Linked DNA regions of Sediminicoccus rosea. The protein of the gene in region 1 binds, or shares a complex with, the protein of each later gene. Links are inferred from orthologs where the notes say so. Each region holds a gene or a part of one and is shown on either strand. Other genes may lie near its edges.

Region 1 (6,213 bases):
GCCCGAGATGTTGCCCCGCCGCTCGGCCAGGAAGAGCGCCGAGGGGTTGGTGACCTCGACCAGGCCGCCCTCGGTCATTTCAAAAACGCCGATCTCGTCGGTCGCGCCGAAGCGGTTCTTGGTGGCCCGCAGGATGCGGAACTGGTGGCCACGGTCGCCTTCGAAATAGAGCGTGGCGTCCACCATGTGCTCCAGCACGCGGGGGCCGGCCAGCGTCCCCTCCTTCGTGACGTGCCCCACCAGCACCAGCGCGAAGCCGCGCGCCTTGGCGCAGCGGATCAGCTCCGCCGCGCAGGTCCGCACCTGCGCCACGGTGCCGGGCGCCGAATCCAGCGCGTCCAGCCACATGGTCTGGATCGAATCGATGACGACGAGGGTCGCCTCCGTCTCGGCCTCCAGGCTTGCCAGGATGTCGCGCAGGGCGGAGGCGGCGGCGAGCGCCATGGGGGCCTCGGCCAGGCCCAGGCGGCGCGCGCGCATCCGCACCTGGGCCACCGCCTCCTCGCCCGAGATATAGAGCACGCGCTTGCCCGCCATCGCCATGCGTGCGGCGGCCTGGAGCAGGATGGTGGATTTGCCGATGCCCGGATCGCCGCCCACCAGCACCGCGGAGGCCGGGACGAAGCCGCCGCCCAGCACGCGGTCCAGCTCGGCGATGCCCGTCAGGTGTCGGGGCGGCGGGGCGCTCTCCCCCGCGAGGCCGACGAAGCTGATGCCCCGCCCGGGCGGGGCCTTGCCGGCGGGCCCCGGCGCGCGGGGGGCCGTGCTCTCCTCGACCAGGGTGTTCCATTCGCCGCAGCCATCGCAACGGCCCTGCCACTTTGGGTGCGTTGCGCCGCAGGATTGGCAGGTGAAGCGGGTGCGGTCCTTGGCCATGCGATGGAACATAAATAGAACGCAACCGCCCCGCAAGGGCGCCGGGCCGATAGGCGGCGCCGATGGGTGGCGTCGCCGGAACAGATTGGCCGCGCCCCCGAATGCGGCCTAGCTTGCGTTCATCGGAGCGGCGGTCCCGCCCACCGAGACGGACCCGAAGGAGCGACTGAGATGAGAAAGCACCTGTTCACCGGCCTGGCCGCCGCCGCGATCGGCATCCTGCCCCTCGGCGAGGCTTCGGCCCAGGGCAACTCCTACTGCAACGGCATGGTCCAGGCGGCGAGCTTCTACAGCACGACCCACGCCACCCCGACGCGCAGCACCGTCTCCTACTTCGTGATCATCCAGAGCATGGTCGAGCAGTCGCTGCAGATCGAGGTGACCTTCCGCGACACGCGGAACATCGTGATCCCCGGCGGTGGTGGCCCGCATGGCCGCCGCCTCGGCCCCTGGGGCACCTCGCAGCCGATCCAGATCGGCGTGGCGACGCTGGCCAATCCCTCGGGCACCGGCGGGCTGAACGTGCCGCATGACCTGGCCGCCGGCACCACGGTCACCTGCCGGGTCCTGCACCGCTCGGGCGCCTGAGTCCGGCCGGCCACCCCTCCTCGGGATGAGTAGCCGCAAGGCGGCTCGTCCGAGCAGGTCGTCGCGCCACTTCCCCATCCCAGGCGCGGCGGCAACCCCGGCGGGGTGATCCCCCCCATTGGCCCCGCCGGGGGCCCTGTTTCCGGGCGGCCTCAACCCATGCGGCACGAGGCGCCGAGGCCGCGCAGCAGCGTCTCGGGCGGCAGGCCGGCGGATTGCTCCTCCGGCAGGCGGAGCGCGAAGACCGTCTGGCCCTGGCGCACCAGCATCAGCGGCAGGCCCATCTGCGGCCGCCCGCCGCCCGTCATCAGCACGGGCTGCAGCAGGATCGCCTCGCCGGTGCGATTGGCGACGGCCACGCTGATGCCCGTCGCGGCGCGGCCCGGCGCGTGCTCATGCCATTTCGGGCTGACGGCCAGCACCTCCACGCGGCCCCCGCACAGGGTGCTCGCGCCCAGGGCGGGGCCGGCGAGAAGGCAGGCGAAGGCCGAGAGGGCCAGAATGCGGCGCATGGGATCGCTCCATCCAACTGAGAACGTTCCCGTCCTATGGGATGAAGGTTAACCGCCGCCTAAGCGCGGCCTGGCCTCAATCGCCGCGCAGCGCCGCCCCGGCGGCGAGCGGCGCGAGCGGGGCCGCCAGCGCCAGGATCGCGGCTTCCAGCAGCAGGTAGGGGCGGGGCGGCAGGCCGCTCGCCGCCGCCTCGATGGCCGCCGCGCCGAAGATCACCGCGGGGATGGAAAGCGGCAGGACCAGCAGCGGCAGCAGTACGCCGCCGCGCCTGGCACCCAGCGTCAGCGCCGCGCCCGCCGCGCCGAAGACCGAGAGGATGGCCGAGGCGAGGCCGAGCGCCAGCATCGCGGCGGGCCAGGCCTCGGTCGGCAGGTTGAGCAGCGCGGCCGCCAGCGGCGTGGCCAGCACCAGGGGGATGCCCGTGGTGATCCAGTGCCCCAGCGCCTTCACCGCCGCGATGCCCGCCGGATGCAGGCCCGAGAGCAGGAGCTGGTCGAGCGAGCCATCCTCCGCCTCCGCGCCGAACAGCCGGTCGAGCGGCAGCAGCGCCGCGAGCAGGGCGGCCGCCAGCAGCACGCCGGGAGCGAGGCGGGCCAGCAGCTCGGGCGAGGGGCCGACGCCGAAGGGGAACATCGCCGCCACCAGTACGAAGAACATCACGGCCGAGAGCGTATCGGCCGGGTGGCGGATGGCGAGGCGCAGCTCGCGGAGCAACAGCGCGATCACAGCCGGAGCTCCCGTGCGTCGGGCAGCGGCAGGGGCAGGTGAGTCGCCGCCAGGATCATGCCGCCCGCGGCGCGATGCGCGGCGAAGAGCGGCCCGAGGCGCGCGACCGAGGCCGCGTCCAGCCCGACCGAGGGCTCGTCCAGCAGCCAGAGCCGGGCGGGCGCCAGGGCCAGCCGCGCCAGCGCCAGCCGCCGCTTCTGGCCGGAGGAGAGCACCCGCGCCGGCAGCTCGGCCAGCGGCGTGAGGTCCAGCGCCTCCAGCGCCGCCGCCACCTCGCCGCCCCAGAGGCGCGCGAAGAAGGAGAGGTTCTCGCGCGCCGTCAGCGCGGGCTTCAGCGCATCCTGGTGGCCGATGTAGCGCGTGCGCGCGCCATGCGCCGGCAGGTCCGCCAGACAATCGGCGCCATCCCAGGCCAGGCTTCCTTCCGCCGCCGGAATCAACCCCGCGAGCAGCCGCAGCAGGGAGGATTTGCCCGCGCCATTGGCGCCGGTCAGCAGCAGGGCCTCGCCTGGGGAAACCGCGAAGGACAGGCCGGCGAAGACAAGGCGTTCCGACCGCCAACAGGCCAATTCTCGCGCTTCGAGCAGGGCGGCCTCCATGGACCTCTCCACAAGGCCATGCTTAAAAGCGCGGCGCAAGAGTGAGGAAGAAAATCATGAACGGGACCGACACCCTGAAGACGGCGCGCCAGCTCTCCGTGGATGGCAAGACCTACCACTACTTCAGCCTGCCTGAAGCGGCCAAGCAGATCGGCGACATCTCGCGCCTGCCCTTCTCGCTGAAGGTGCTGCTCGAGAACGTGCTGCGCTTCGAGAATGGCCGCAGCTACACGGTGGATGACGCGAAGGCGATCGCCGAATGGGTGCAGGCCGGCCATTCCGAAAAGGAAGTCCCGTTCAAGCCGGCCCGCATCCTGCTGCAGGACTTCACCGGCGTCCCCGCCGTGGTGGACCTCGCCGCCATGCGCGACGCGCTGCTGAACCTGGGCGGTGACCCGCGCAAGGTGAACCCGCTGGTCCCCGTGGACCTCGTGATCGACCACTCGGTCATGGTGGACGTCTCGGGCAGCGCCAGCGCGCTGCAGAAGAACGTGGACATCGAGTTCGAGCGCAATGGCGAGCGGTACGAGTTCCTGCGCTGGGGCCAGGAGGCCTTCAACAATTTCCGCGTGGTCCCGCCCGGCACCGGCATCTGCCACCAGGTGAACCTGGAATATCTGGGCCAGGTCGTCTGGACCAACAGCGTGGCGGGCGAGACCTATGTCTATCCCGACAGCTGCTACGGCACGGACAGCCACACGACGATGATCAACGGTCTGGGCGTGCTGGGCTGGGGTGTCGGCGGCATCGAAGCCGAGGCCGCGATGCTCGGCCAGCCCATCGCCATGCTCATCCCCGACGTGATCGGCTTCAAGCTCTCCGGCAAGCTCAAGGAAGGCGTGACCGCCACCGACATGGTGCTGACCGTGACCCAGATGCTCCGCAAGAAGGGCGTGGTCGGCAAGTTCGTCGAATTCTTCGGCCCCGGCCTCGCGCATATGCCGCTGGCCGACCGCGCGACCATCGCGAACATGGCCCCCGAATACGGCGCCACCTGCGGCTTCTTCCCCGTGGACGAGATGACGCTGAGCTACCTCACGCTCTCGGGCCGTGACGAGCACCGCATCAAGCTGGTGCGCGAATACTGCAAGGCGCAGGGCATGTTCCGCGACGAGAACACGCCCGACCCCGTCTTCACCGACACGCTCGAGCTCGACCTCTCCACCGTCGAGCCTTCGATGGCCGGCCCGAAGCGCCCGCAGGACCGCGTGGCGCTGGTCAATGTCGGCGCCTCCTTCGCCAAGGACCTCGCCGCCGGCGCCATGGGCGTGCCGGGCGACGAGGCGAACAAGCGCGTGAAGGTGGCCGACGCGAATTTCGACCTCGGCCATGGCGATGTGGTGATCGCCGCCATCACCTCCTGCACCAACACCTCGAACCCCTATGTGCTGGTCGCCGCCGGGCTCGTGGCACGTAAGGCGCGCGCCAAGGGCCTGAAGCCGAAGCCCTGGGTGAAGACCTCGCTCGCCCCCGGCAGCCAGGTGGTGACGGATTACCTGGACGCCGCCGGCCTCTCGGCCGACCTGGACGCCATCGGCTTCCAGACGGTGGGCTATGGCTGCACCACCTGCATCGGCAATTCCGGCCCGCTGCCGGATGCGATGGTGGACGCCATCGAGGAGAACAAGCTGGTGGTCGCCGGCGTGCTCTCGGGCAACCGCAACTTCGAGGGCCGCGTGCACGCCAATGTGCGCGCGAACTACCTCGCCTCGCCGCCGCTGGTCGTCGCCTATGCGCTGGCCGGCACGGTGAAGCTCGACATGGGCAAGGATCCGATCGGCATCGGCAGCGACGGCAAGCCCGTCATGCTGGCCGACATCTGGCCCACCCAGGAAGAGGTGAACGCCACCGTCCATGAGGTGCTGACGCGCAAGATGTTCATGTCCCGCTACTCGGACGTGTTCAAGGGTCCGAAGCAGTGGCAGGCCATCAAGGTGGATGCGGGCAGCGACACCTATCGCTGGAATGCCGGCTCCACCTACGTGCAGAACCCGCCCTATTTCGAGGGCATGACCATGGATGTGAAGCCGCTCGCCTCCGTGCAGGGCGCGCGGGTGCTGGGCCTGCTGGGTGACAGCATCACGACGGACCACATCTCGCCCGCGGGCAACATCCGCAAGACCAGCCCGGCCGGCGAATATCTGCTGGAGCACCAGGTCCGCCCGGCCGACTTCAACAGCTACGGCGCCCGCCGCGGCAACCACCAGGTCATGATGCGCGGAACCTTCGCCAATATCCGCATCAAGAACGAGATGGTGCCCGGCATCGAGGGCGGCATCAGCAAGCACTACCCCTCGGGCGATGTCGCGCCGATCTATGACGTGGCGATGCGCTACAAGGAGGAGGGCGTTCCGCTCGTGGTCTTCGGCGGCAAGGAATACGGCACCGGCTCCTCCCGCGACTGGGCGGCCAAGGGCACCTTCCTGCTGGGCGTGAAGGCCGTGATCGCCGAGAGCTTCGAGCGCATCCACCGCTCGAACCTGGTGGGCATGGGCGTGCTGCCGCTCGTCTTCAAGGAGGGCGAGAACCGCCAGACGCTCGGCCTCAAGGGCGATGAGAAGGTGGACATCCTCGGCATCGAGAACCTGAAGCCGCGGATGATGCTGGACGTGGTGATCACCCGCGCCGATGGCAGCGTGGTGAAGACGCAGGTGCTGTGCCGCGTGGATACCGCCGACGAGGTGGAATACTACCGCAATGGCGGCATCCTGAACTACGTGCTGCGCGAGATGGCCAAGGCCGCCTGATCGCGCCCTGGCCGGTGGCCGCGCGGCCTTACCGCGCGGCCATCTGCATCCGCGGCAGGATGAAGCCGTGCGCCGCGAAGACGGTGTTCCCGTAGTCGTTGATGCGCGGATACCAGACGCGGATCTGCGTCCAGTCATTGCCGGGCGAGACGTCGATCACCGGC
Region 2 (6,204 bases), 4.8 Mb from region 1 along the record:
CCCGGCTCGTCCACGCCGAGGCGGGCGAATGGGTTGCCGTGGCGCGTCAGGAAGGCCTGCGCCTCGCGCGGGCGGTCCTTGTAGTTCACGCCCCAGACCGGCACGCCCTGGCGCTGCAAGGCCATGAGATGCGGGTGCTCGATGATGCAGGGCGCGCACCAGCTGGCCCAGAAATTCACCACGACCGGGCCGGGCAGTCCCCGGAAATCGCCCGATGCCAGGGCCGGCAGGCCGGAACTGTCGAGCGCGGGCAGGCTGAATTCCGGCGGCGGCTTGCCCAGCAGGGCCGAGGGCACGCCGCGCGGATTGAAGCTGCCATCCTGCAGGCCGCGCAGCATGGCCCAGAAGCCCAGGCCCGCCGCGGCCGCGACGCCGAGCGGGGCGAAGAGCAGCAGCTTGCGGCGCGAGGATTTGGGCGCCGGTTTCACCACATCGCTCATGCCGGCGCCTCCGCCTCCTCCTTCCGCCGCCTTGCGGGGGCGGCGATGCGGATGCGCCGGTCGCTCAGCGAGAAGGCGGCGCCGAGGGCCATGATGCCCGCGCCGATCCAGATCCAGGGCGCGAGCGGGTTGTTGTGCAGCCGCAGCACCGCCTCGTTCACGCCCGCCTCATTGGCCCGCTCCTCGCCAAGAACGGCGTAGAGGTCGCCGGCCGGCGAGGTGCGGATCGCGGCCTCGGTCGTCGTCATCCGGCCGGTCGGGAAGTAGCGCTTGCTCGGCTCCATCACATGCACCACGCGGCCGTCGCGCAGCACGGTGATGGTGGCCTTGCGGGCGGTGAAGTTGGGGCCGACGAAATCGCGCACGCCCTCCAACCGCCATTCATAGCCGGCAAATGTCGTGGAGCCGCCGGGCGGCACCGCGACCAGCTTCTCGGTGGAGAGCCCCATGCCCGAGATGCCGAGGATGGTGACACCCACGCCCGCATGGGCGATGGCGGCGCCCCAGGCGGCGCGCGGCAGGTTGCGCGCGCGGTTCCAGGCATTGCCGAGGCTCGTGCGCCCCACGCCGGCACGGTCCGCGATGTCGGCCACGGCGCCCGCCAGCAGCCAGAAGGCGCAGGCGAAGCCAAGCGCGCTCAGCACATGCCAGCCGGCCAGCGCCAGCGTCAGGATGAAGGCCAGCAGCGCCACGCAGGCGGCCCACCAGAGGCGTTGCAGCACGGGCCAGAGGCTCGCGCGCTTCCAGGCCAGCATGGGCCCGACGGCCATGGCCATCACCAGCGGGAGTGCCAGGGGCGCCGTCGCCGCGTTGAAGAAGGGCGGGCCGACCGAGATCATCTGCCCCGTCAGCAGGTCGAGGAAGAGCGGATAGAGCGTTCCGACGAAGACCACCGCTGTGATCGAGCACAGCAGCAGGTTGTTCAGCACGATGCCGCCCTCGCGCGAGATCGGCGCGAAGACGCCGGCTGGCGCCATGGCCGGCGCGCGCCAGGCGAAGAGCGCGAAGGCGCCCGCGACATAGATGCCGAGCAGGCAGAGGATGAAGAGCCCGCGCGCCGGGTCGGAAGCGAAGGAATGGACCGAGTTCAGCACGCCCGAACGCACCAGGAAGGTGCCGAGCAGCGAGAGCGCGAAGGCCAGCAGCGCCAGCAGCACCGTCCAGATCTTCAGCGCCTCGCGCTTCTCGACCACGATGGCCGAATGCAGCAGCGCCGTGCCGGCGAGCCAGGGCAGCAGCGAGGCGTTCTCCACCGGGTCCCAGAACCAGTAGCCGCCCCAGCCCAGCTCGTAATAGGCCCACCAGGAGCCGATCGAGATGCCCATGGTCAGGAAGGACCAGGCGGCGAGTGACCAAGGCCGCACCCAGCGCCCCCAGGCGGCGTCCACGCGGCCCTCGATCAGCGCGGCCACGGCAAAGGCGAAGGTCACGGCGTAGCCGACATAGCCGATGTAGAGCAGCGGCGGATGGATCGCGAGGCCGATATCCTGCAGCAGCGGGTTCAGCCCCTGGCCATCGGGCGGTGGCGGCCAGATGCGCTCGAAGGGGTTGGAGGTGAAGATGATGAAGGCGAGGAAGCCGAGCAGGATCATGCCCATCACAGCCTGCACGCGGGCCTGCAGGGCCGAGGGCAAGGCGCCCCCGAAGGCCGCGACCGCGGCGCTGCAGCCGGCCAGCACCATGACCCAGAGAATCAGCGAGCCCTCGTGATTGCCCCAGACGCCGGTGACCTTGAACAGCATCGGCTTGGCCGAGTGGCTGTTGGCGACGACGTTCACCACCGTCATGTCGTTGGTCACATAGGCCCAGATCAGCGCCGCGAAGCTGATGGTGATGGCGATGAGCCCCGCCACCGCGAGCGGCGCCGCCGAGCCCATCAGCCGCACATCGCCGCGTTGCGCGCCCCAGAGCGGCAGGATGGACTGCGCGATGGCGAGCATCGCCGCCAGGATCAGCGCGAAATGGCCGAGTTCGGGGATCATGAGCCGCTCCTCGGCGGTTGGGTGCGGGCGGGGTCGGTCGCGCCGGGGCGCGCGGGGTCGGTCGCGCCGGGGCGCGCGGGGTCGGTCGCGCCGGGGCGCGCGGGGTCGGTCGCGCCGGGGCGCGCGGGATCCAGCGTGTTCCAGGTGGCCGGCGCCGGGGCCGCGCCCTGCGCCGGGTTCCAGTGGCCGGAACGCTTCAGCGCATCGGCCACCTCGGGCGGCATGTAGGTCTCGTCATGGCGGGCCAGCACCTCGCGCGCGCGGAAAGTGCCGTCCTCGCCCATCACGCCCTGCGTCACCACGCCCTGGCCCTCGCGGAACAGGTCAGGCAGGACGCCGGTGAAGACGACGGGGATGGCATGCGCGCCGTCGGTCACGCGGAAATGGATCGCCGGGCGGCCCTGGTATTCGCCCTGGCGCTGCACGCTGCCTTCCTCGACCAGGCCGCCCAGGCGGAAGGCGCGGCCGGGTGGCGGCGTCTCGCGCACGATGTCGGACGGCGAGCGGAAGAAGACGAGATTGTCCTGGAAGGCCGTCAGCGTCAGCGCGGTGGCGCTGCCGAGGCCGATGGCGCAAAGCAGGAGGATGTAGAGCCGGCGCTTCTTGCGCGTCATTTTTGCCGTTCCAGCTGGGCGAGTTGCCGCTTCGCCGCGCGATGGCGACCGAGTGCGGAGAGGGCGAGCGCGGCGAAGACGCCCAGAACGGCGGCCCAGCTCGCGATGACGTGCAGCCAGTGTGTGGAGAGGGTCATGTTGCCGCCCTCAGGCGCGTCCCGCCGGAGGCGCGACTTCGGCACGACGCGCGCACCCTGCCGCCTTGGCTTCGCCGCGTTGCCGGCGCGCTGGGCCAGGCGCCCGGTTGGGTGGCGCCGGCTGTTTTGCGGCTGGATTCCCCGAGGTGTGCGCTCATGCCTCCACACTCCGCATCTGGCCCGGGCTCGCATCCGCGCGCCGCGCGGCGGCCATCTGCAGGGCGCGGACGCGACGCTCCATCACGGCGGCGCGCGTCGCGGCCAGCGTGACCGCCATGAAGGCCAGCGTGAAGCCGAGCGTGCACCAGAGCAGCGGGTAGAGGATGTCCACATGCATGCCCGGCGCGTCGAGCCGCGTCACCGAAGCCGGCTGGTGCAGCGTGTTCCACCAATCCACGCTGAACTTGACGATGGGCACGTTCACCACGCCGACGAGCGCGAGGATCGCGCCCATGCGCGCGCCGCGCTCCGGGTCGTCGAAGGCGCGCACCAGCGCGGCATGGCCGAGCCAGAGGAAGAACAGCACCAGCACCGACGTCAGCCGCGCATCCCAGACCCACCAGGTGCCCCACATCGGCTTGCCCCAGAGGCTGCCGGTGAGCAGGCAGAGCGCGGTGACGGCGGCGCCGATCGGCGAAAGCTCCCGCGCCGTGAGGTCGGCCAGCGGGTGGCGCCAGATCAGCGACATGATGGAGAGGATGGCGAGGCCCATGTATCCCCCCATGGCCAGCCAGGCCATCGGCACATGGACGAACATGATCCGCACGGTCTCGCCCTGCTGCCAGTCGCGCGGCGCGAGCCAGAGACCCCAGACGATCCCGATGCCGAGCACGACCAGCGCCGCACCCGAAAGCCAGGGCAGCCAGCTCTCGGTCAGCCGCAGGAAGCGGCCCGGATTGGCGAAGCGATGCAGCGAGCCTGAAGACCGCGGGTTTGGAGCAGCGTTTTCCACGTCACCACCATAGGCAGATGCGCCCCGGGATTGAAGCGTCCCGCGCGATGCATCCGCCAGCCGAAAGTTATCCTCGCGCAATGATTTGCGCCCCATTGGCGAGGTCGCGCCAGATATGCGAAGCCTTGGCGGGAACGCCACCTGCCGCTGCGAAGAATCCGATGGCCAAGCCCCCGCCGAAAGCCAAGCCCCACCCGCCCACCTTCCTCGTGAAGTCCGAGCCCGATGTCTTCGGCTGGGACCAGCAGGTGGCCAATGGCGTCGAACCCTGGACGGGCGTGCGCAACGCCCAGGCCGCCAATGTCCTGCGCGCGATGCAGGTTGGGGACCGCGTCTTCTTCTACCACTCCAACATCGGCAAGGAGGTGGTGGGGATCGTCGAAGTCGTCCGGACCGCCTATCCCGACCCGACGGATGAGACGGGCCGTTGGGTCTGCGTGGATGTGAAGACCGTCTCCAAGCTGCCGCAGCCTGTGCCGCTCGCCGCCATCAAGGCCGAGCCGCGGCTGGAGGGCATCGGCCTGATCCGCCAGTCGCGCCTTTCGGTCATGCCGATCGCGCCCGAGCATGCGGCGGTGATCCTGGAGATGGCCGGCGCATGATGCGGGCATTGCGCGACCACTGGCTGATCGGCGCGCTGACCGGCGCGCCCCTGCTGCTGGCGCTGGCGCCGGTGCAGCAGACGGTGATGCCGCCCTGGCTGCTCTGGGTCTTTCTCGCGCAGCCACTCTACATGATGCACCAGCTGGAAGAGCATGTGGGCGACCGCTTCCGCCACTTCGTGAATGCGCGCCTGGCCGGTGGCGCCGAGGCGCTGACGCCGGCCGCCGTCGCCGTCATCAACATCGGCGGCGTCTGGATGGTGAACGCGCTGGCGCTACTGCTGGCGGCCACGCATCACCCCGGCTGGGGGCTGGCCGCCGCCTATCTCATGGTGGTGAACGCGGCCACCCATGTGGCGGCAGCGGTGAAGCTGAAGCTCTACAATCCGGGGCTGGTCACGGCCGTTCTGCTCTTCCTGCCGGCGGGCCTCGTCACCCTCATCCTCGTCTCCGGCCAGCCGGGCGTGGGTGTGGTGGAGCACCTGGGCGCGCTGCTCTTCATCCTCGCGCTGCACGCCATCATCGTGCTGCATGTCACGCGGCGCTCGGCATGAGTGACGCGGCTGATTGGCGCGTCCTCTGCCGCGTCGAGGACATCCCGGATGGCGAGGCGCGCGGCTTTCCCGCGCCACCCGGCGGCTTCACCGGCCTCTTCGCCATCCGCCGCGGGGCGCGCGTGCTGGTCTATGTGAATTCCTGCCCGCATATCGGCCTGCCGCTGGAGCCCGTGCCTGACCGATTTCTGGATCGCAAGCGGGAGATGATCGTCTGCGCCGCGCATGGCGCACGCTTCCGCATCGAGGATGGCGAATGCGTTTCCGGCCCCTGCATGGGCGATGTGCTGGAGGCGGTGGAGGTGCGGCTGGTCGAGGGCGAGGTGCGCGTCCCGCCGGATGCAGGGATCTAGGGCCTGAGCGTCTCTGGTGCAGGCACCAAAGACGTGGAGCAGCCTCTCAGCGCATGGCGGGGGTTTGACCGGACGAATGGGCGCGCTAGTTTGCGGCTCGAGGAAATTTCAGTCCCCTAGAGAGGGAATCCCCTGCATGTCGAACATCACCCGCCGCGCCCTGCTCGGCACCGGCGCCGCCGTGGCCCTGGCCAGCCCCGCCCTGGCCTTCCCGGATCGCACGATCCGCATCATCTCGGGCTTCCCGCCCGGCGGCCTGAATGACGTGGTGAGCCGCGCCATGGCGCAGGCGCTGACGCCCATCCTCGGCGTTTCCGTCGTCGTCGAGAACCGCGTCGGCGCGGGCGGCAGCGTGGGCGGCACGGCCGCCGCGCGTTCCGCGCCCGATGGCCACACGCTCTGGATGGGCATTGTGGACACCCAGGCCATCCTGCCGACGGCGATGCGCGCCCTGCAATACGACCCGGACCGCGATTTCGCGCCGATCAGCTTCGTCGCGAACGTGCCCTTCGCCTTCATCAGCGGCCCCTCGCAGCCCAATATCCGCGACTTCCGCGCGCTGATGGCGGC

What was found.
Region 2: the proteins of ccmA (region 1) and R9Z33_RS24555 are in contact, whole or in part, in a solved structure (PDB 8CE8), measured with the Escherichia coli proteins. The link is inferred for Sediminicoccus rosea from one-to-one orthologs.

What each region holds. Positions count from the first base shown.
Region 1 is NZ_CP137852.1:308,718-314,930, forward strand. What follows is about bases 1,502-4,379. They hold ccmA (heme ABC exporter ATP-binding protein CcmA), read right to left. Parts: upstream 3,303-4,379; coding sequence 2,700-3,302; downstream 1,502-2,699. Other genes in these bases: R9Z33_RS01470 (hypothetical protein), read right to left, coding at 1,617-1,976; ccmB (heme exporter protein CcmB), read right to left, coding at 2,053-2,703; acnA (aconitate hydratase AcnA), read left to right, coding at 3,359-4,379. In the rest of the region: DNA repair protein RadA, read right to left, coding at 1-876; R9Z33_RS01465 (hypothetical protein), read left to right, coding at 1,048-1,464; more of acnA, read left to right, coding at 4,380-6,049; R9Z33_RS01490 (CHAP domain-containing protein), read right to left, coding at 6,078-6,213. UniProt on the Escherichia coli protein: Part of the ABC transporter complex CcmAB involved in the biogenesis of c-type cytochromes; once thought to export heme, this seems not to be the case, but its exact role is uncertain. Responsible for energy coupling to the transport system.
Region 2 is NZ_CP137852.1:5,092,787-5,098,990, reverse strand. What follows is about bases 2,227-5,095. They hold R9Z33_RS24555 (heme ABC transporter permease), read right to left. Parts: upstream 4,126-5,095; coding sequence 3,328-4,125; downstream 2,227-3,327. Other genes in these bases: R9Z33_RS24545 (HXXEE domain-containing protein), read left to right, coding at 4,724-5,095; R9Z33_RS24550 (EVE domain-containing protein), read left to right, coding at 4,287-4,727; ccmD (heme exporter protein CcmD), read right to left, coding at 3,033-3,173; R9Z33_RS24570 (heme lyase CcmF/NrfE family subunit), read right to left, coding at 2,227-2,422. Outside these bases: R9Z33_RS24575 (DsbE family thiol:disulfide interchange protein), read right to left, coding at 1-440; more of R9Z33_RS24570, read right to left, coding at 437-2,226; more of R9Z33_RS24545, read left to right, coding at 5,096-5,281; R9Z33_RS24540 (Rieske (2Fe-2S) protein), read left to right, coding at 5,278-5,634; R9Z33_RS24535 (Bug family tripartite tricarboxylate transporter substrate binding protein), read left to right, coding at 5,771-6,204. UniProt on the Escherichia coli protein: Required for the export of heme to the periplasm for the biogenesis of c-type cytochromes.